Regions from separate parts of the Citrobacter telavivensis genome, predicted to be linked through region 3. Evidence: riboswitches for the same ligand, from Rfam matches in the RefSeq annotation. Region 3 holds a riboswitch; each other region holds the start of a gene.
What was found. A riboswitch is a leader RNA that binds a small molecule or an ion and turns the genes downstream of it on or off. The one in region 3 is predicted to bind thiamine pyrophosphate.
Positions count from the first base shown of each region.

Region 1: another riboswitch for thiamine pyrophosphate. It lies ahead of thiB (thiamine ABC transporter substrate binding subunit); the one in region 3 lies ahead of thiM (hydroxyethylthiazole kinase).
Region 2: another riboswitch for thiamine pyrophosphate. It lies ahead of thiC (phosphomethylpyrimidine synthase ThiC); the one in region 3 lies ahead of thiM (hydroxyethylthiazole kinase).

Region 1 covers NZ_JBGUBF010000004.1:178,596-185,311, forward strand. The annotation lists gene thiQ (thiamine ABC transporter ATP-binding protein ThiQ) at 1-577, opposite strand, end outside; gene thiP (thiamine/thiamine pyrophosphate ABC transporter permease ThiP) at 561-2,171, opposite strand; gene thiB (thiamine ABC transporter substrate binding subunit) at 2,147-3,130, opposite strand; TPP riboswitch at 3,163-3,263, opposite strand; gene sgrR (HTH-type transcriptional regulator SgrR) at 3,299-4,954, opposite strand; gene sgrT (glucose uptake inhibitor SgrT) at 5,048-5,170, shown strand; gene ACERJC_RS18035 (sugar efflux transporter) at 5,391-6,569, shown strand; gene leuD (3-isopropylmalate dehydratase small subunit) at 6,659-6,716, opposite strand, start outside.
Region 2 covers NZ_JBGUBF010000016.1:18,080-24,795, reverse strand. The annotation lists gene ACERJC_RS25145 (YjaG family protein) at 1-378, opposite strand, end outside; gene nfi (deoxyribonuclease V) at 420-1,091, opposite strand; gene hemE (uroporphyrinogen decarboxylase) at 1,101-2,165, opposite strand; gene nudC (NAD(+) diphosphatase) at 2,334-3,107, opposite strand; gene ACERJC_RS25125 (Rsd/AlgQ family anti-sigma factor) at 3,205-3,693, shown strand; TPP riboswitch at 3,744-3,867, shown strand; gene thiC (phosphomethylpyrimidine synthase ThiC) at 3,952-5,853, shown strand; gene thiE (thiamine phosphate synthase) at 5,853-6,488, shown strand; gene ACERJC_RS25110 (HesA/MoeB/ThiF family protein) at 6,481-6,716, shown strand, end outside.
Region 3 covers NZ_JBGUBF010000001.1:2,095,286-2,102,001, reverse strand. The annotation lists gene ACERJC_RS10060 (putative fimbrial-like adhesin protein) at 1-475, shown strand, start outside; gene rcnB (Ni(II)/Co(II) efflux transporter accessory subunit RcnB) at 552-878, opposite strand; gene ACERJC_RS10050 (hypothetical protein) at 1,744-2,178, shown strand; gene ACERJC_RS10045 (YadA C-terminal domain-containing protein) at 2,346-3,179, opposite strand; TPP riboswitch at 3,688-3,785, shown strand; gene thiM (hydroxyethylthiazole kinase) at 3,817-4,605, shown strand; gene thiD (bifunctional hydroxymethylpyrimidine kinase/phosphomethylpyrimidine kinase) at 4,602-5,402, shown strand; gene ACERJC_RS10030 (GntR family transcriptional regulator) at 5,444-6,190, shown strand; gene ACERJC_RS10025 (PfkB family carbohydrate kinase) at 6,164-6,716, opposite strand, start outside.

The DNA of each region.
Region 1 (6,716 bases), on a different contig from region 3:
CATCTTCGACGCTGTGTGAAACCATCAGTAGCGTCAGTTGGCGGGCGTGGCAGATATCGCTCACCAGGGTCAGCATCTCCTGGCGCAGGGCGGGGTCAAGGGCTGAAAACGGTTCGTCCAGCAGCAGAACCGGCTGTTCACGCACCAGACAACGTGCCAGCGCCACACGCTGGCGCTGGCCGCCGGAAAGCTCGCCGGGCAGGCGAGCCATCAACGTCTCGATCCCCATTTGTTGCGCGATATGCCGGCGCTTCTCTTTCTGTTCGGCGCTTAATTTCAGTCCGGGATCCAGCCCCAGCCCGATGTTTTGCTCAACGTTTAAATGGCTGAACAGATTATTTTCCTGAAACAACATCGAAACCGGGCGGCGTGACGGCGGCGTGGTGGTGTGGTCTTCCCCTTCGATCAGCAGGGTGCCGCGGGCAGGCGTGAGAAAACCAGCGATCAGACTCAGCAATGTACTTTTCCCAGCGCCACTCGGCCCCAGAATTGCCACCTGTTCACCGCGTGCCACGGACAGCGTAAAGCGCATGGGCAGGTGGTGATAAAGCCAGGTGATATCAGTCAGTTTTAACATTTCGCCCCGGTAACGTCTCAATAACGGTAAATAAAATAAAGCACAGGATCAGCAGTAAGAGCGCAGTGACGGCGCCGTCCTGACTGCGATAAGAGCCAATTTGCTGATACAGATAAAACGGCAGGGTGCGGAAGTCATCGTTGCCGAACAGCGCCACCACGCCAAAATCACCGATAGACAGTACGCAGGCAAAGGCCAGCGCCTGCGCCAGCGGGCGTTTCAGTGCCCGCAGTTCTACGACTTTTAACCGCCGCCAGCCTTCAACCCCTAGCGACTGACACAGCATCGTGTAGCGGGCGGTAATATCGCGCATCGGGTTTTCCAGCACTTTCAGGGCGTAGGGAATGGCCATCAGCGCATTGGTGAAAATCACGATACCGTCAGCGGACTCCGGCAGGCCGATGCTGTTGTTGAGCAACAGGAAGAAACCGGTGGCCAGCACAATGCCCGGCATCGCGAGAATAAGCATACCGCTTAGCTCCAGCGCTTGTCCTGCCAGCAGTTGCTGACGGGCGCGCAGTTCGCGACTGCTCCACAGCAGCATCATTGTCAGGATCACGCACAGCAGACCCGCAGCCAGCGCAATGCGCAGCGAGGTCCACACCGCCTGCCACAAAATGGGCTGCGCAAGCACGTCCAGCAGATGGCGATTCACCCCGTCGACCATCACGGCCAGCAGGGGGGGGAGCAACAGCAGAAGCGCGATAACGATCAGCAAGGCATCGGTTAAACGGCTGTACAGCCGATCGTCCGGATCGCGCCATCCCTGCACCAGCGTGGTGCCTGGCGCGATAGCTTTACTCAATCGTTGACTGAGGAGCATCAGCCCCAGACAGCACACCATCTGGATCAGCGCCAGCATGGCGGCGCGGGCGGGATCGTAGTCGAAATTCAGCGCCTGATAAATCGCCAGTTCGATGGTCGTCGCCTGCGGCCCGCCGCCCAGCGACAGGACGGTAGCAAAGCTGGCAAAACAGAGCATAAAAATCAACGCGGCGACCGGTGGTATCTGGCGGCGCAGCCACGGCCACTCAACAAAACGGAAGAACTGCCAGCCGCGAATACCCAATTGTGCGGCCAACTGACGCTGTTCACCGGGGATATTTTCCAGCGACTGCAACAGCAGGCGGCTTGCCATCGGCATATTAAAAAAGACGTGGGCCAGCAGAATGCCCTGCAAGCCGTAAGGCGAGAAGGTCCACTCCATCCCGAGCATGTGCCAGAGCGTGGCTAACCACCCCTGGCGTCCATAGACGCTGAGAATACCAAATACTGCGACCAGCACCGGGAGGATTAGCGTCATGGCGCACAGGCGCAGCAGGGCCAGACGCCCCGGAAAGCGGCGTCGGTACAGCGCACGAGCAAGGAAGATGGCCGGAACGACAGAAAGCACCGCCGACAGGAAAGCCTGCCAGAAGGAAAAGCGCACCACGTGCCACAGGTAGTTGTCCTGCCAGAGCGAGGACCACGCCGCCTGCGGCGCGTTGAACCACAGGGCCAGAAAGGCCGCCAGCGCTACCGCCACCATCAGCGTGGCGGCGGAAAGGCCGGGAGCCAGCCAGCCAGCAATTAACGGCTGACGGCGCGTTGCCATTCGCTAATCCATGCCTGACGTTGTGCCGCCACTTCTGCGGGCGTGAATTCCAGCGTGGTCGCGGGTTTAGTCAACTGTTCGAACCCGGCGGGCAGGGGGACATCCACCACCGGATACATCCAGTTGCCGGTCGGGATTGCAGTCTGAAACGCGGGTGAGACCATGAATTTGAGAAACTTTTCCGCCAGTTCAGGTTGCTTACTGGCCGCGGTACGCGCGGCAACTTCCACCTGCAGGTAATGGCCCTCGCTAAAGTTGGCCGCCGCGTAGTTCTCTTTTTTCTCTTCGATGATGTGATACGCCGGAGAGGTGGTATAGCTCAGCACCAGATCGCTTTCCCCTTTCAGGAACAGGCCATAGGCTTCGCTCCAGCCTTTGGTGACGGTGACAGTTTTTGCCGCCAGTTTCTGCCATGCCTGCGGTGTTTTATCGCCATACACTTTCTGCATCCACAGCATCAGCCCAAGTCCTGGCGTACTGGTGCGCGGATCCTGATAAATCACTCGCCATTTCTGATCGCTCTCAACCAGTTCCTTCAGGCTCTTCGGTGGGTTTTTGAGTTTGTTTTTGTCATACACGAAAGCGAAGTAGCCGTAATCAAACGGAACGAAGGTGTCATTCTTCCAGCCGCCAGGGACATTGACCGCCTCGCTGGCGACACCGCTTTTCGCGAACAACTGGGTTTGCGTCGCCGCTTCCAGCAGGTTGTTATCCAGCCCAAGCACCACGTCGGCTTTGCTGTTTTTCCCTTCCATCCGCAGACGGTTGAGGAGTGAAACGCCATCTTCCAGCGCCACCAGTTTCAGCTCACAGTTGCAGTCGGCTTCAAAGGCTTTTTTCACCGCAGGGCCAGGGCCCCAGTCAGCGGCGAACGAGTCGTAGGTATAGACGGTCAGGACCGGTTTTGCGAAGGCAGGCGCTGCGCACAGCACCAGTAAAGGAAGACATTTTTTTAACACTTTGCACCTCAATAGAAGAGTGGCAAAGGATTTTGAGCGGTAGCCTCAAATCCCTTCGCCGGCGTTATCCGGATCAGGTTCGACGGGTATTTTCTCAGCCCACGCCTCTGGCGCAGCACCCCGTTGAGAACGCCACATTGTAATGATTACGTGAAGAGATCAAAAGGATTAAGGATCGGGCGGGGCAAACCACGCGGATTTAAAGTCGAACCAGCCGAGGGTGTTCATGCGCAAGCCACGCATACTGCGCTGCCCCTGAATAATCAGCCAGTGGTGAATAAGCGGGACAATCGCTTTGCTGGCGAGCAGTTGCTGGCACCACGCGGCCAGATTCATCTCGCCGGTGCGCCAGCGTGCGGCGTCGGCTTCCCAGTCCAGCGGAATGCAGTGCTGCAACAGCGGGACTTCGCACAGATGCGCGAACAAGGAGAAGTCGAGCGGCAGGGTGAAGTTGGCGCTGTTAAGCCAGATGTCGCTCTCTATTTCCCCGGCATGCCACTGATCGTAGTCGATCTCCTGAATTTCCAGCGTCACCTGATGTTCAGCCAGCAGCTGACTCATGATCTGCGCAATCACCTGGTGTTCGATGTGTTCGTGATAATAGGTCAGCGTGAGCGTTTCCAGCCCGGCGGGTTTCTCGCCGTGGCCCGGTCGAGCGTGATGCCAGCGGGGCAGCAAACCGTAGGCCGGGAACCAGTGGCGCTGATACTGTTCATCGGCATAGTAAAGCAGGTTGCTCGGTGACAGTACGCGACTGACCCACTCTCTGACCTCCTGATTGGCGCCGCGATGGGTACGGGCGTCGAACAGCAGGTAATAGCACCCTTCTTCCAGGCGGCTTTCGATGGCCTTCTCATCTTCTGTGGGACCTTTCAACGTCAGACCGCCGTTCGGCTCGTCACCAATATCCGGCAGTACCCAGACGTTCACTTCATCAATCAGTGCCCGAAAACCGAAGAAATCGTCAAAGGCGTGGATTTTCAGCTGATTACGTGTATTTCGTATCACGGCGTAAGGGCCGGTGCCAATCGGATGGCTGGAGAAATTGCTCAGGGTTTCCCATTCGCGTGGCAGGATCATCGCCGGGACCTGGCCCAGCAACCACGGCAGCCAGCGATCGGGCTGAGACAGGTGAATGTCCAGCGTCCAGGATGTTGGCGAGACGATCTCGCTGATATGGGAATAGAGCGGTAAGACGTTAATGCGCGTCAGGGACGACACCACATCGTCCATTTCCAGTTCACGACCATGATGAAAATGGATCCCCGGACGCAGAAAAAAGCGCCAGTGCAGGGGAGAAATTTGTTGCCAGTGGTGGGCGATATCCGCTTCCAGTTCCCCATTTTCCTCATTTACGCGGGTCAGGGCGCTGAAGATTTGGCGGGCAATATGGGTTTCTGAGCGTCGCAGCGCGCTGCCCGGCAGCAGATTTTGCATCGGGCGGTAGTAAAGAACACGAAGAATATGACGGCCCTGACGGAAACTGCGGCCCAGATGGGAGACCAGCATCTGCCGTACGGCCGCTTTGTCACCCACCAGTTGCACCAGTTGATCGATGCGATCCTGCTCCAGTAGATCTTCCGCGCGCTGCTGCTGGAGCGCCAGTCCGGTATACAGGAAAGTTAAGCGTGAACGTTTTCCGCGTCCAACCTCTGCTTCCCACGTCAGCCAACCGCGTTCCTGCATAGTATTGAGCAGCGTACGCATATGGCGACGGGAGCAGCTCAGGAGATCCGCCAGTTCGTTAAGCGTGGTGTCCTGCGTTTTGCCGTCGCAGCATTGCCACAAGCGGATGAACTGTTGTTGCAGACGGCCAGAAGACATAAAAGGGGAACTCCTGCGGAAAACTCAGCAATTTTATTATCCCTATATTAGGCCAATAATACATTCCGATGAAGCACTATGAAGGGGTCATCTATGCGCCAGTTTTATCAGAAGTACTTTGCCGCGACAGAAGGGTTGTCCTGGTTGGCTTGCCTGAGCGCGCCGCAGCGCTTAAAGATGCTGGAAGAACTGATGCAGTGGGAGGTGACAGCCTGACCCTGGAGTAGCAGACATCATGTGTGACTGAGTATTGGTGTTAATCACCGCGCCAGCAGGTATTATCTGCTGGCTTTTTTCGTTTTGACTTCGTTTATATACGAAATCATTCAGGCCAGACGGCAAGTGAGTGAATCCCCAGAAGTATGTGACTGGGGGTGAGCGCGCGTAATTAACGCAGAGGTAGCCTGAAGGATGACGTGTGTATTAAGGGATAAATATGCTCTGGTTGATCGCGATGGGACGACGTCTCAACGGTGTGTACGCGGCGTTTATGCTGGTCGCATTTATGATGGGCGTGGCAGGGGCGCTACAGGCCCCGACGCTGAGCCTGTTTCTCAGTCGCGAGGTCGGGGCGCAGCCGTTCTGGGTGGGGCTGTTCTATACCGTTAACGCCATCGCCGGGATTGGCGTGAGTCTTGCGCTGGCAAAACGCTCCGACAGCCAGGGCGACCGCCGCAAGCTGATTCTGTTCTGTTGTCTGATGGCCGTCGGTAATGCGCTGTTGTTTGCCTTTAATCGTCACTACCTGACGTTGATTACCTGCGGCGTACTGCTGGCGTCGCTGGCAAATACCGCGATGCCGCAACTGTTCGCCCTGGCACGGGAATATGCCGACAGCTCGGCGCGTGAAGTGGTGATGTTCAGTTCGGTGATGCGTGCACAGCTTTCACTGGCGTGGGTGATTGGCCCGCCGCTGGCATTCATGTTGGCGCTGAATTATGGCTTCATGATGATGTTTTCGATTGCCGCCACGATTTTTGCGCTCAGTTTCATCCTGATTGCCTTTATGCTGCCATCCGTCGCCCGCGTTGAACAACCTGCGGATGTGCCGGTCAGCCAGGCCGGTGGCTGGCAGGATAAAAACGTCCGCATGCTGTTTATTGCCTCCACGCTGATGTGGACCTGCAACACCATGTACATCATCGATATGCCGCTATGGATTAGCGCAGAGCTTGGGCTGCCGGATAAGCTTGCCGGGATCCTGATGGGGACCGCTGCAGGGCTAGAAATCCCGGCGATGATCCTTGCTGGCTTTTACGTCAAACGCTTCGGCAAGCGACGGATGATGGTTACCGCCGTGGCAGCGGGCGTGTTGTTTTATCTCGGGCTGATTTTCTTCCATAGCCATCGGGCGCTGCTTATCCTGCAGCTGTTCAATGCCGTGTTTATCGGCATTATTGCCGGTATTGGAATGCTCTGGTTTCAGGATCTGATGCCGGGTAGGGCCGGATCGGCGACAACGTTATTTACCAACAGCATTTCGACTGGCGTCATTCTGGCAGGGGTTATCCAGGGGGCTGTCGCGCAGAGCTACGGTCACTTCGCGGTGTACTGGGTGATTGCGGCGATTTCGCTGGTGACGCTGGTGATGACCGGGCGGGTGAAAGACGTTTGATTTATGGATTGCCGGATGGCGGCTAACGCCTTATCCGACCTACAGAAATTCGTAGGCCGGATAAGCGCAGCGCATCCGGCATGGCGGACTTAGCGCATAAACGCGGGCTGTTTCTCTTCGTAGGTGGCGATCGCATCTTCGTGCTGC
Region 2 (6,716 bases), on a different contig from region 3:
CGTGGTAATGGAGGTCTTACTGACTTCAATGGCGTGTTCCAGCGTCTCACCGCTCAGACGAGAATGCACCAATTCGCTTAACGCCACGCAGGCATCAATGGCCGGATAAACTCCGTACAGGTCATAATCATCAGCCGTCGGGATCGCTTCTTCAAACTTCTCCAGTTGGCTGTCGAAATTCACTTTCGCGTCTTTGACCGTCAGCGTCTCCCAGATCAGGTCCAGAATACGACGGTAGACCTGTCCGTCGCCAAACCCGGTCTGTTGGCAGAACATGGCATAGTTCGGGTACATGCGCTCACACAGGCAGGCCATAAAAGTGACATGCTGCCAGCTTTCCAGACGTTCCAGACGCAGATGAATCGGGTTTTGTAACATGATGAATTCTCAAATCAGAAATTAGCGGCAGTGTACATCAATCAGGGCTGGATTTCCTGCCATCGCATAAACGCCGGACGTTCTGATGCCACGGCATCCGCCCAGCGGGTCGGTTCCGGCAGACGATAGCCGTTCATACAGCGCTGTACCCACGCCAGAGCGCTGTCCAGCCCAACGCGATGGCCTGTTGAGATAAACAGCGGATTACAGCGCGCTTTGCTGCGCCAGACCCATGCCAGTTGTTCATTTTTGTCCATCAGCGGCGACAGTGCGCCAGGTTCAGCACCAGGGGGCTCAAACGTACCGCACAGACGCTTTTTCGCCACGCCAATGGTCGGCACATCGACCAGCAGCCCAAAGTGGCTGGCCACGCCGAGACGACGCGGATGGGAGATACCGTGTCCATCCACAAACAGCAAATCCGGTTTTTGCGACAATTGCGCCCACGCGGCCAGCAGCGCGGGCGTCTCGCGAAAGGAGAGAAAGCCAGGGATATAGGGCATGGTGGTGGCAATGCGCGCCACCTGGTATTCGAGCAGTTCCAGCGAGGGATACTTCAGCAACACGATCGCAGCTCGCGTCACTTCTCCGCCCTGCTCAAACCCCACGTCGGCACCGGCGATCAGACCCGGTGGCGTGTTATCGAGACGATCCGTCCGGATCACCGATGAGGCCAGTTCAAGCTGCTGAGCACGTAGCGACGCGAGATCCATACTGACGCCCTATTTGTGATACTGCGCAGATAAGCGGTGAACCGCCTCCACAAAGATGCCTGCGTGTTCTGGCGGCACGTCCTGATGAATGCCGTGACCGAGGTTAAAGACGTGGCCTTCGCCCTGGCCGAAACCGGAGAGGATCGTCGCCACCTCTTCTTCGATACGCGCCGCAGGCGCATAGAGCATCGACGGATCCATGTTGCCCTGCAAGGCCACTTTATGCCCGACACGACGACGCGCATCGGCAATATCGGTGGTCCAGTCGAGTCCGAGCGCATCGCAGCCGGTTTCCGCCATCGCTTCCAGCCATTGTCCGCCACCTTTGGTAAACAGCGTCACCGGCACGCGGCGACCGTCGTGTTCACGTAGCAGACCATCGACGATTTTATGCATGTAATACAGCGAGAACTGCTGATAATCGCGCCCGGTCAGTACGCCGCCCCAGGTGTCGAAAATCATCACCGACTGCGCACCCGCTTTGATTTGGGCATTGAGATACAGCGTGACGCTCTTCGCCAGCTTATCGAGCAGCGCATGCAGCGTTTTCGGGTCGGCATACATCATCTTTTTAATCACGGTAAAGGCTTTGCTGCTCCCGCCTTCGACCATGTAAGTCGCCAGCGTCCACGGACTGCCGGAGAAACCAATCAGCGGCACGTCGCCTTTCAGCTCGCGACGAATCGTGCGTACCGCGTTCATCACGTAGCCCAGTTCATCTTCAGGATCGGGAACCGGCAGTTTGTCGACATCGGCTTTGCAGGCCACCGGGGCGGTGAAACGCGGACCTTCGCCGGCTTCAAAATAGAGGCCCAGCCCCATCGCATCCGGAATAGTCAGAATATCCGAGAAGAGGATCGCCGCATCAAGCGGATAACGGCGCAGCGGCTGGAGTGTGACTTCGCAGGCCAGTTCCGCATTTTTGCACAGCGACATAAAATCGCCCGCCTCTGTGCGGGTGGCTTTATATTCAGGTAAATAGCGGCCCGCCTGGCGCATCATCCATACCGGGGTGACATCAACGGGCTGGCGCAGCAGCGCACGCAGATAACGATCGTTCTTCAGTTCGGTCATTTTTGCAGTTCCTTATTGCGTCAGGCCGCCAGTGTATACACAAAATCATTCAGAGTGGAGCAAGGCGACAACTGAATGAATCCCCAGGAGCTTACTCAGGTAAGTGACTAGGGTGATTGAAGGCAGTCAACGAAGGGCCACTTTGAAGGATGAAGTGTATCACGTGATTCATTCATACTCAGCCCGACAGATTGCCACGGTATCTTCGATCAGACGCCGTGCGACGGTGCCCGGTGGCGGCAGGAGCGGTAAATCATCGTAACGATACCAGTTAGCCTCCAGCAGCTCTTTCGGATCGATGACTATCTCGCCACTGTCGTACTCCGCCATAAATGCGGTCATCAGCGACATCGGGAAAGGCCACGGCTGCGAGGTCACATAGCGCAGGTTTTTCACTTTGATACCGCTCTCTTCCATTACCTCACGCGCCACCGCTTGTTCCAGGGTTTCGCCCACCTCAACGAACCCGGCGAGCACGGTATGCACGCCGTTACGGTGGCGTACGTGTTGGGCAAGCAGGATGGAATCATCGCGGCGGATAGCGACAATAATGCAGGGGGCGATTTGCGGATAGTAACGTTCGCGGCAGTGGGTACAGAGCATCGCCCACTCGGTTTTACTGGGATGCATGGGGTGTCCGCAGTAGCCGCAGAACTTATGCGATCGATAAAACTCGGCCAGTTGTACACCGCGCCCCGCCAGTTGAAACAGACCCGCATCCTGATCGAGCACCTGGCGAACCGATCCCATCTCGTGACGCCGATGCTGTAGCACCAGCCAGACAGCCTCTCCTTCCCACTCTCCGATATGCAGCGCAGGCTGCCCAACAAGATCGAAATTTGTCGCGGCGCCATGTGGCAATTCACCGTGAGGCAACCATAATTTTTGCTCATGGCTGACTATCCACCAGCCGCTGTCTAATTTTTCAATAATACGATCCATAGCTCTTGCACTACCTTTGCTTCACTGGCATGTTGATAACATTATTTTTACAATTCCTGCGTGAGCAGTTTTAAAATCCACACTTGCGGAGTCAATCATGCTAAACCAGCTGGAAGACCTGACAGAGCGCGTCAGAGGAAGTAACAAACTGGTTGATCGCTGGCTACATATACGTAAGCACCTGCTCGTGGCTTACTACAATCTGGTTGGCATTAAGCCTGGCAAAGAATCGTACATGCGGCTGAATGAAAAAGCGCTGGATGATTTTTGTCAGAGCCTGGTCGATTATCTCTCCACCGGACACTTCAGTATTTATGAACGTATTCTCCATAAATTGGAAGGTAACGGGCAGCTTTTAAAAGCGACAAAAATTTGGCCGCTACTGGAAGCTAACACACAACGCATCATGGACTATTATGACTCCAGCCTGGAAACGGCGATAGATCACGATAACTGCCTGGAGTTTCAACAGGTTTTGTCCGATCTCGGCGAAGCGCTGGAAGCCCGGTTTGCCCTTGAAGATAAGCTTATCATGCTGGTATTTGACGCCATGCACGACAACGCCGTCATCAAACGTCCTGCTTGAGTTTTGCGTGACTAACGCGTAATTTACAAACGTCCCCTCTTCTGAGGGGTGTTATCTTGTCGGAGTGCTTATTTTCCACAAAAGCGTGAAGTGGAAAAGGCTGAGACCGTTAATTCGGGATCCGCGGAACCTGATCAGGTTAAAACCTGCGAAGGGAACAAGAGTAATTCTGCTTTATGCGTAAGCCTTAACGGGCGGCGCACATCTATTACTCCTCCGTCGTCTGACAAGCCATCTCCTAACTTTTTGGAATGAGCTATGTCTGCAACTACACCTAAATTGTCCCGCCGCGAACAGCGCGCGCAAGCACAACACTTCATTGACACCCTGGAAGGCACCGCTTTCCCGAACTCAAAACGAATCTATATCACGGGTTCGCAAGCGGATATCCGCATTCCGATGCGTGAGATCCAGCTTAGCCCGACGCTCATCGGCGGCAGTAAAGAGGAGCCGCAGTTTGAAGAGAACGAAGCGGTTCCGGTGTACGACACGTCCGGTCCCTACGGCGATCCGGACGTGGCGATTAACGTTCAGCAGGGTCTGGCGAAGCTGCGTCAACCGTGGATTGATGCGCGTCATGACAGCGAGGCGCTGACCGACCGGAGCTCGGCGTACACCAAAGCGCGCCTGGCCGATGATGGCCTTGATGAACTGCGCTTCACCGGCCTGCTGACGCCAAAACGCGCCAAAGCGGGTAAATGCGTCACCCAACTGCACTACGCCCGCCAGGGCATCGTAACACCGGAAATGGAGTTTATCGCCATCCGTGAAAACATGGGCCGTGAGCGCATTCGCAGCGACGTGTTGCGCCAGCAGCATCCGGGTGAGGGATTCGGCGCACGTCTACCGGAGAATATCACACCGGAATTTGTGCGTGATGAAGTGGCCGCCGGACGGGCGATCATCCCCGCCAACATCAACCACCCTGAATCTGAGCCGATGATTATTGGCCGTAACTTTCTGGTGAAAGTGAATGCCAACATCGGTAACTCTGCCGTCACCTCCTCTATCGAAGAAGAAGTGGAGAAACTGGTGTGGTCAACGCGTTGGGGAGCGGACACCGTGATGGATCTCTCCACCGGCCGCTATATTCACGAAACCCGCGAGTGGATCCTGCGTAACAGCCCGGTGCCGATCGGCACCGTACCGATCTACCAGGCGCTGGAGAAGGTTAACGGGATCGCCGAAGATCTTACCTGGGAAGCCTTCCGCGATACGCTGCTGGAGCAGGCTGAACAGGGAGTAGACTACTTCACCATCCATGCCGGTGTACTGCTGCGCTATGTGCCGATGACCGCAAAACGCCTGACGGGGATCGTCTCGCGCGGGGGATCCATCATGGCGAAATGGTGTCTCTCTCATCACAAAGAGAACTTCCTTTATCAGCACTTTCGCGAAATTTGCGAAATCTGTGCCGCGTATGACGTTTCTCTGTCGCTCGGTGACGGCCTGCGCCCTGGCTCCATTCAGGACGCCAACGACGAGGCGCAGTTCTCGGAACTGCATACGTTGGGTGAACTGACGAAGATCGCCTGGGAATATGACGTACAGGTGATGATTGAAGGTCCGGGCCACGTGCCGATGCAGATGATACGCCGCAACATGACCGAAGAGCTGGAGCATTGTCACGAAGCACCGTTCTACACCTTAGGCCCGCTGACCACCGATATCGCACCGGGTTACGACCATTTCACCTCGGGGATTGGCGCGGCAATGATCGGCTGGTTTGGCTGCGCGATGCTCTGTTACGTCACGCCGAAAGAGCACCTCGGCCTGCCGAACAAAGAGGATGTGAAACAGGGGCTGATTACCTACAAAATTGCCGCCCATGCCGCCGACCTCGCGAAGGGGCATCCGGGTGCGCAAATCCGTGATAACGCGATGTCGAAAGCGCGCTTCGAATTCCGTTGGGAAGACCAGTTCAATCTGGCGCTCGATCCGTTCACCGCCCGCGCCTACCACGACGAAACCCTGCCGCAGGAGTCCGGCAAAGTGGCGCACTTCTGCTCCATGTGTGGCCCGAAATTCTGCTCAATGAAAATCAGCCAGGAGGTTCGCGACTACGCCGCCGCCCAGACAATCGAAGTGGGGATGGCGGATATGTCAGAAAATTTCCGCGCCAAAGGCGGTGAAATCTACCTCAAACGGGAGGAAGCCTGATGTATCAGCCTGATTTCCCAACGGTTCCGTTTCGCTTAGGCCTCTATCCGGTTGTCGACAGCGTGGCGTGGATCGCGCGTCTGCTCGACGCTGGCGTGCGCACGCTTCAGTTGCGCATCAAAGATAAGCGCGATGAAGAGGTGGAAGCCGACGTGGTTGCGGCCATCGAACTGGGGCGGAACGCCAACGCCCGCCTGTTTATTAACGATTACTGGCGACTGGCAATTAAACACCGTGCCTATGGCGTGCATCTGGGTCAGGAAGACCTGGAAACCGCCGATCTGAAAGCGATTCAGGCGGCGGGATTACGTCTGGGCGTCTCGACGCACGACGACATGGAGATCGACGTCGCGCTGGCGGCACGTCCCTCCTACATCGCGCTGGGGCATGTCTTCCCGACGCAAACCAAGCAGATGCCGTCTGCGCCGCAGGGACTGGAACAGCTGGCGCGGCATATCGACCGTCTGCACGATTACCCTACTGTCGCCATTGGGGGGATCAGCCTGGACCGCGCGCCGGCGGTCCTTGCGACTGGCGTAGGGAGCATTGCGGTGGTCAGCGCCATTACCCAGGCTACGGACTGGCGCGCGGCAACCGCGCAGTTGCTGGCGATAGCAGGAGCAGGCGATGAATGATCGTGACTTTATGCGCTATAGCCGTCAGATCCTGCTGGACGATATCGCCATTGACGGTCAACAAAAGCTGCTCGCCAGCCGCGTATTGATCGTCGGGTTGGGTGGATTAGGTTCCCCGGCCGCGCTGTATCTGGCGGGTGCCGGTGTCGGCACGCTGGTGCTGGCTGACGACGATGACGTTCATCTCAGCAATCTGCAACGGCAGATCCTGTTCACCACGGATGACAT
Region 3 (6,716 bases):
TTTAACCTACAACAGAAAGCAGACGACCTGCAAACCTGAAGAGTTGAATATTGTACTGCCTGACATTGCGCTTTCAGAGCTTGCTGTAAACGGAAAGATTGTTAGCAAAAATGTTACCGAAAATATTCGATTGCAGTGTGATAATCTTTTTGGTGACCGCAAACAGACGTCACGCAAAATGGCGACGTATCTCTCCAGCAGTGATTTAGTCGCGGGAAGCAGTTTTATTCTTCGTGGCAGTGCAGACAATGGCGTTGGGTTTGTTCTGGAGAATAATAATCAAGTCGTCAATATATCCAGCGTGACCGGACAAGGTGACGCAACCACATTATGGAAAGTGGATAAGCCAGGAGACGCGGTGAACAGCAATACTGTGAACATTCCCATCGTTGCCAGCTATTACGTTTATGACAAAAGTAAGGTGAAACCGGGCAATCTCAGCGCTACCGCGTTAATTTATGTGAAGTATGACTGACTGTGCCTGGGGTTATCCTGATTACGTTAACGATAAAGCAAGCGCTTGAATCCCCCCTCAGTCCGAGGGGGGATTTTTAGCGGTGATAAAAAATCTCGCCATCGTAGGCTTTGATAATTTTGCCGTCAGCGTCATTGATCAGCACATACGCACCGCCCATATAGGTCCAGTGCGTCCCGGCATCCGGTGCGGGTAAATTTCGCAACTTCCACTGCTTGATGTTGTACTCGTCGGTGCGATACATCTCTGGCACTGTATCGCCTGGTTTGAAATGGGTGAAGTCAGCGATGAAGCCGCTGAGTTCGTACTGATCAATCCCCTTCGCGGCGACGGTTGTGGCGGGTGCGGCCCAGACCGCGCTGGATGCGAGCAGCAGCGCGCTCATCACCAATTTGTTCTTCATACTTCTACGCTCCACTGTTAGAACCTTCAAAATCAATCGTGTATCTTTCCCGGCCTTCATGATGACTGACAAGCGCTGGTTTGTTAGATTCCCGGAAATTTCGTAAAAAATGTAAACCTGTTTTTCGTCTGACAACTGCACTATAGAAGAATTCGGCCAAAAATGATGGTGTCAGACAGCGTTTTCGGACCACTGGCTACCCATGCCACGATCCCCAGATGCAGAAATGCAGGCGTTCGGCATACATCACTCCAGCGATGAAGCCCATAGAGACCAGAAGGAGATACAGAAAAAGATAAAGGACTATCAACTTTAACTCACTGGGTTTCATATTGAAATAGGCTTCATAAACAGAGACGTTTTAAATATTTTCGAAGATAACCGTTAATCAATGGCAACATATAAATCACCTTGCACGATACTATGGCGTAGTAGGCGTTTTTTGATCTTGATAAATATCATAATATTAAATGTATTTAAGATTGTGGATAAAAGAATATATGATGACATTGTATCTTTGTACCTCCTTCGTTAATTAATTGCTAATTGAATAAATCAGAATGAAAAAACAGCCAGGAGTACTCTTATTATTCATGCCGGGAGCGCGTTTTGATATCAGCACTACATGAATTATATTGACAGAACAGAACAGAACAGAACAGAACAGAACAGAACAGAACAGAACAGAACAGAACAGAACAGAACAGAACAGAACAGAACAGAACAGAACAGAACAGAACAGAACAGAACAGAACAGAACAGAACAGAACGGCAAAAAATATCCTGCACGTGATCTGTTGATATAAAATTCGCGGCTGGCCAGCTGCGTTATTCTTTTTGTTAACTAATGATGGTGATGGCAGTGATGAAAGCGTTAAGCCTAAAAAAGAGTGTTTATGTTCTGGTTATAGCCAGCGTATTGTCTGGTTGTGTTTCGGAAGAAGAACGCCTCGCGCGCTGTGAAGCTAAAGGCGTGAGCCGTGATGTTTGTTATCAGGTCGATCGCGCTAATCAGCAAATGATCGACAACAATGCGCAACAAAGCGCTTATGCCAATGCCCGTGCTGCGGTAAAACAGCATGCGCAGGCCACGAAGAAAAAAAACGTCTATTACTATGAAGGGATGGAAATCAAAAAGGTGAGCACGGGTTTGAATATTAATGGTTTGCCAGCGTCTCTCGTGGAGAAAGAGGAAAGCGCTACCGTTTATCAGCAAGGTTTACATTATTTTATCGTGTACAACACGGGACGCCTGGCAGTACTTAATAACCAGCGTCAGATGCTGGGCTGGGCAAAATAAAAAGCCATCGCTTTCTAATCTGCTGTTCTTACCGCGGGTCAGGCAAAGCTGATTTCAGTCGCGCCAGGAATAAGACAATAAACGCCGACGATATCAATATTCATGTGGCGCTTCAGGTTGAAGCGCCACCGTTTTAACCGATACCTTAGCGTCGTTTCACTATATTCTTACCAGCCTAATGAAGCAGACGCCGCGACGACGGAATCACCATCAGACGTTCCGGCATAGCTAACCGTTGCGGCGACATTCTCCGCGAATTTATGACGATAGCCCATGGCATAACCTTGTTCACTTTTAAAATCAGCAGCGCCAACAGCAATAGCATTATCAGTGTCTACATAGTGAAGCCCGGCGATAGACGCGGCTCCAGCAATACCACTACGGTATTCTTTACGATCGTCGTTTTGCTGCTTTTCCATCGAAGAGAAGCGCGAATTATTTTGATTTTCCAGGGTTGTAATACGCGTTTCATGGTTAGCTAACTGTGTGGTGTGAGTCTGAATGACGCCATCTTGTGCTTTTTGTTTTGTTTGCACGTTAGCCACAGCGACCTGGTTAGTCGTTGTATGCTGTAAAGCAGTGTCTGCTTTACTACCATTAGCGCTAATTAACACGTTTTGATCGTTATCGACAATTTTCTGGTTTGCTTTGTTAGTGGCAATATCATCACGATTCTTAATGATTGCCTGTCCGTCATATTGTTCATCCAGAGTGACACGTTTTACCAGGTTATCATGATCGGTACGAATTTGTTGTGCATAAGTGGCAACATTATTCACCTGAGTTACATCCGCTTTACCCGCTTCCAGAGCGGATATTTGCCCTTCATGCTTTTGTAAATCATACGTAGCGCCATCAATACCAGAGACAAAAAAAGCCCCATTGGTTGTGGGATTCGTGACCACTGCATCAACGTTAGCCGCCTGGGCCGCAGGGGCAAGGGAAGCAAACAGAGCAGAGAAAACGGCAACAGCAATAATGGATTTATTTACAGATTTCATTTCAAAGTCTCACATTCAAAACACTATATAAAAACAGTTATTTCCACTCTTTTTAATTGCGAGTGTGATTTAACAGTTGTTAATAAAAATGGATGTCAACATTAATAATACGTTCAGAGCATCTTGATTAAGAATTTACTTAATTCGTGAGGCGAACTATCTACTAATGGAGGGCTAATAATCTTGACTTGGATCACATTTGAATTTAATAAGTAAAGAGGCGTGTCGAGTTATGGTTGGATTATTTTAATGTAAACATTAATAACCCATGCAGCATAAGGTGTCGGCATAATAAATATATTTCTGAAGAGGCGAAAATATTTTTTCATGCCTGGTTCAAATAATGGATTTCTTACATTAATAATGATTGTGCTGCTTATAAGCGTTGGCGGCGTTTTGTCCTGAAGATGCTGTTGTTGTTACGCACAGAAAAACTCCTTGCACCTGCTCGGTACAGGCGGTTACACTAAATATTGATATTTTGATATGTAATTTATTGTTTTATAAGTAATTTGACTCGGGGTGCCCCTTTTCACGAAGGGCTGAGAAATACCCGTACCACCTGATCTGGATAATGCCAGCGTAGGGAAGTCAGACACTGCTCGTGTCCCTTCTTCGCGCGGGCAGGAGCGTAATCATGCAGCCTGACCTGCACAGCCGCGAACATGCGGTTCGTACCTTAAAACAATTTCGTACCCTTTCTCCGTTAACACACTGTATGACTAATGACGTCGTGCAGAGTTTTACCGCCAATACGCTACTGGCTTTGGGCGCTTCTCCGGCGATGGTGATCGAGCCGGAAGAGGCTCGCCAGTTCGCTGCCCTTGCCAGCGCCTTACTTATTAACGTGGGTACGCTGACGCAGCCGCGCGCACGCGCAATGCGAACGGCGGTTGAGCAGGCGAATAGCGCAAAAACGCCCTGGACACTGGACCCCGTTGCCGTGGGCGCGCTCGAGTATCGTCGTCGCTTCTGCTTTGAACTCCTGGCCTTAAAACCCGCAGCCGTTCGCGGTAATGCTTCGGAGATCCTGGCGTTAGCCGGTGAAGACTCCGGGGGACGCGGTGTGGACGCCACCGATTCGGTCACAACGGCACTGCCAGCGGCGCAGATTCTTGCATGCCAGACCGGCGCTATTGTGGTGGTCACCGGTGAAGTGGATTACATCACGGACGGCGAGCGCACGCTGAGCGTCACCGGCGGCGACCCGTTGATGACGAAGGTAGTGGGCACCGGGTGCGCGCTTTCCGCCGTGGTGGCCGCCAGCTGCGCGCTGCCCGGAAACCGAATCGAAAATATCGCGTCGGCCTGTGGGTGGATGAAACAGGCGGGGCTGATTGCCAGTAAAACCTGTCACGGACCCGGCAGTTTCATTGCGGCATTTCTCGATGCGCTCTACACCCTGGAAACGGAGGTAGTAGCATGAAGCGGATTAACGCCTTGACGATTGCCGGCACCGATCCCAGCGGTGGTGCGGGCATTCAGGCCGATCTGAAAACTTTCTCGGCGCTCGGCGCTTACGGCTGTTCGGTGATTACCGCGCTGGTGGCGCAGAATACGCGCGGCGTGCAGTCGGTATATCGCATTGAGCCGGATTTTGTCGCCGCGCAGCTCGATTCGGTGTTCAGCGATGTACGCATTGATACCACCAAAATCGGCATGCTGGCGGAAACCGATATCATCGAGGCTGTGGCGGAGCGTTTACAGCGCCATCAGGTGCGGAATGTGGTGCTCGACACGGTCATGCTGGCGAAAAGCGGCGATCCGTTGCTGTCGCCCTCTGCCGTTGAGACATTGCGCAAGCGACTGCTGCCGCAGGTTTCACTGATTACGCCCAACCTGCCTGAAGCGGCAGCGTTGCTGGATTGTCCGCATGCGCGCGCAGAAAAAGAGATGCTGGAACAGGGACGGGCGCTGCTGGCGATGGGCTGTGGCGCGGTGCTAATGAAAGGCGGCCATCTGGATGATGCGCAAAGCCCCGACTGGCTCTTTACGGCTGACGGTGAGCAGCGTTTTACCGCACCGCGGGTGATGACCAAAAACACGCACGGCACCGGTTGCACGCTCTCTGCGGCGCTGGCCGCACTGCGTCCTCGGCATGCTGACTGGGCAGGGACGGTGCAGGAGGCGAAAGTCTGGCTGTCGGCGGCACTGGCGCAGGCGGATACCCTGGAGGTTGGGCACGGCATTGGACCGGTTCATCATTTCCACGCGTACTGGTAGCGTATATACTGGCAGCAGACTGGCTGTCAGGAAAAAGACTCATGGAACAAGCGCATACTCAACTTATCGCGCAACTGAACGAACGTATTTCAGCGGTGGATAATACGCCGCTCTATATCAAGTTTGCCGAGACGGTAAAAAATGCCGTGCGTAGTGGAGTGCTTGAGCATGGCAATATTTTGCCCGGCGAACGAGATCTCAGCCAGTTGACCGGCGTCTCACGCATCACGGTGCGTAAAGCGATGCAGGCGCTGGAAGAAGAGGGCGTGGTGACGCGTGCGCGCGGCTATGGTACGCAGATCAACAATATCTTTGAGTATTCGCTGAAAGAGGCGCGTGGTTTTTCTCAGCAGGTTGTCCTGCGCGGGAAAAAGCCGGACACCTTATGGGTCAACAAACGAGTCGTTAAGTGTCCGGAAGAGGTGGCGCAACAGTTGGCGATTGCCGCTGGCAGCGATGTGTTTTTGCTTAAGCGTATTCGCTACGTTGATGAAGATGCCGTATCTATTGAAGAGTCGTGGGTGCCCGCGCACCTCATTCATGATGCCGATGAGATAGGCATATCGCTGTACGACTATTTCCGTAGCCAGCACATCCACCCGCAGCGCACCCGCTCACGGGTGAGCGCAAAGATGCCGGATGCCGAGTTCCAGTCGCATATCCAGATGGACAGCAAAGTGCCGGTGCTGGTGATAAAGCAAGTGGCGCTTGACCAGCAGCAGCGCCCCATCGAGTACAGCATCAGCTACTGCCGAAGCGATTTATACGTCTTTGTGTGCGAGGAGTAACTCCTCGCGAAACGGCGCACAGTCACCGCCGCGATGTCCGACGACCCACGAGGCCACGGCGTTGCCGAGCAGCACCGCGTCCGCCAGCGACCAGCCCGATGCCAACCCGGCCAGCATCCCCCCCGCGTGACTGTCACCCGCGCCAATCGTATCAACGACCAGCGTTGGAAAGGCGGGGACATGACCAGAGGATGACGTGCTGAAAAACCAGGCGCCCTCTTTGTCATGGCGAACGATCAAAGGTGCCGCAAATCGCTTCACCCATTGCGCACCCAGCTCTTCCACATCCGAGCTCAGATCGAACCGTTGGGCCGCGATTTCAGCTTCCTGACGATTGAGCGACACCAACGGGCGACAGGACAGAATGCGCGCCATTAGCGCATCAGGTATATCGCCAATGCGCGGACCAAAATCGATAAACGGCATCATCTGATCCAGACCTTCCAGCCACTGCACCAGCAGTTCGCCGCAGGGTGAGGCCAACTGATAGCCCGAGAGATAAATCAGGCTATTACGCGGGACGGTG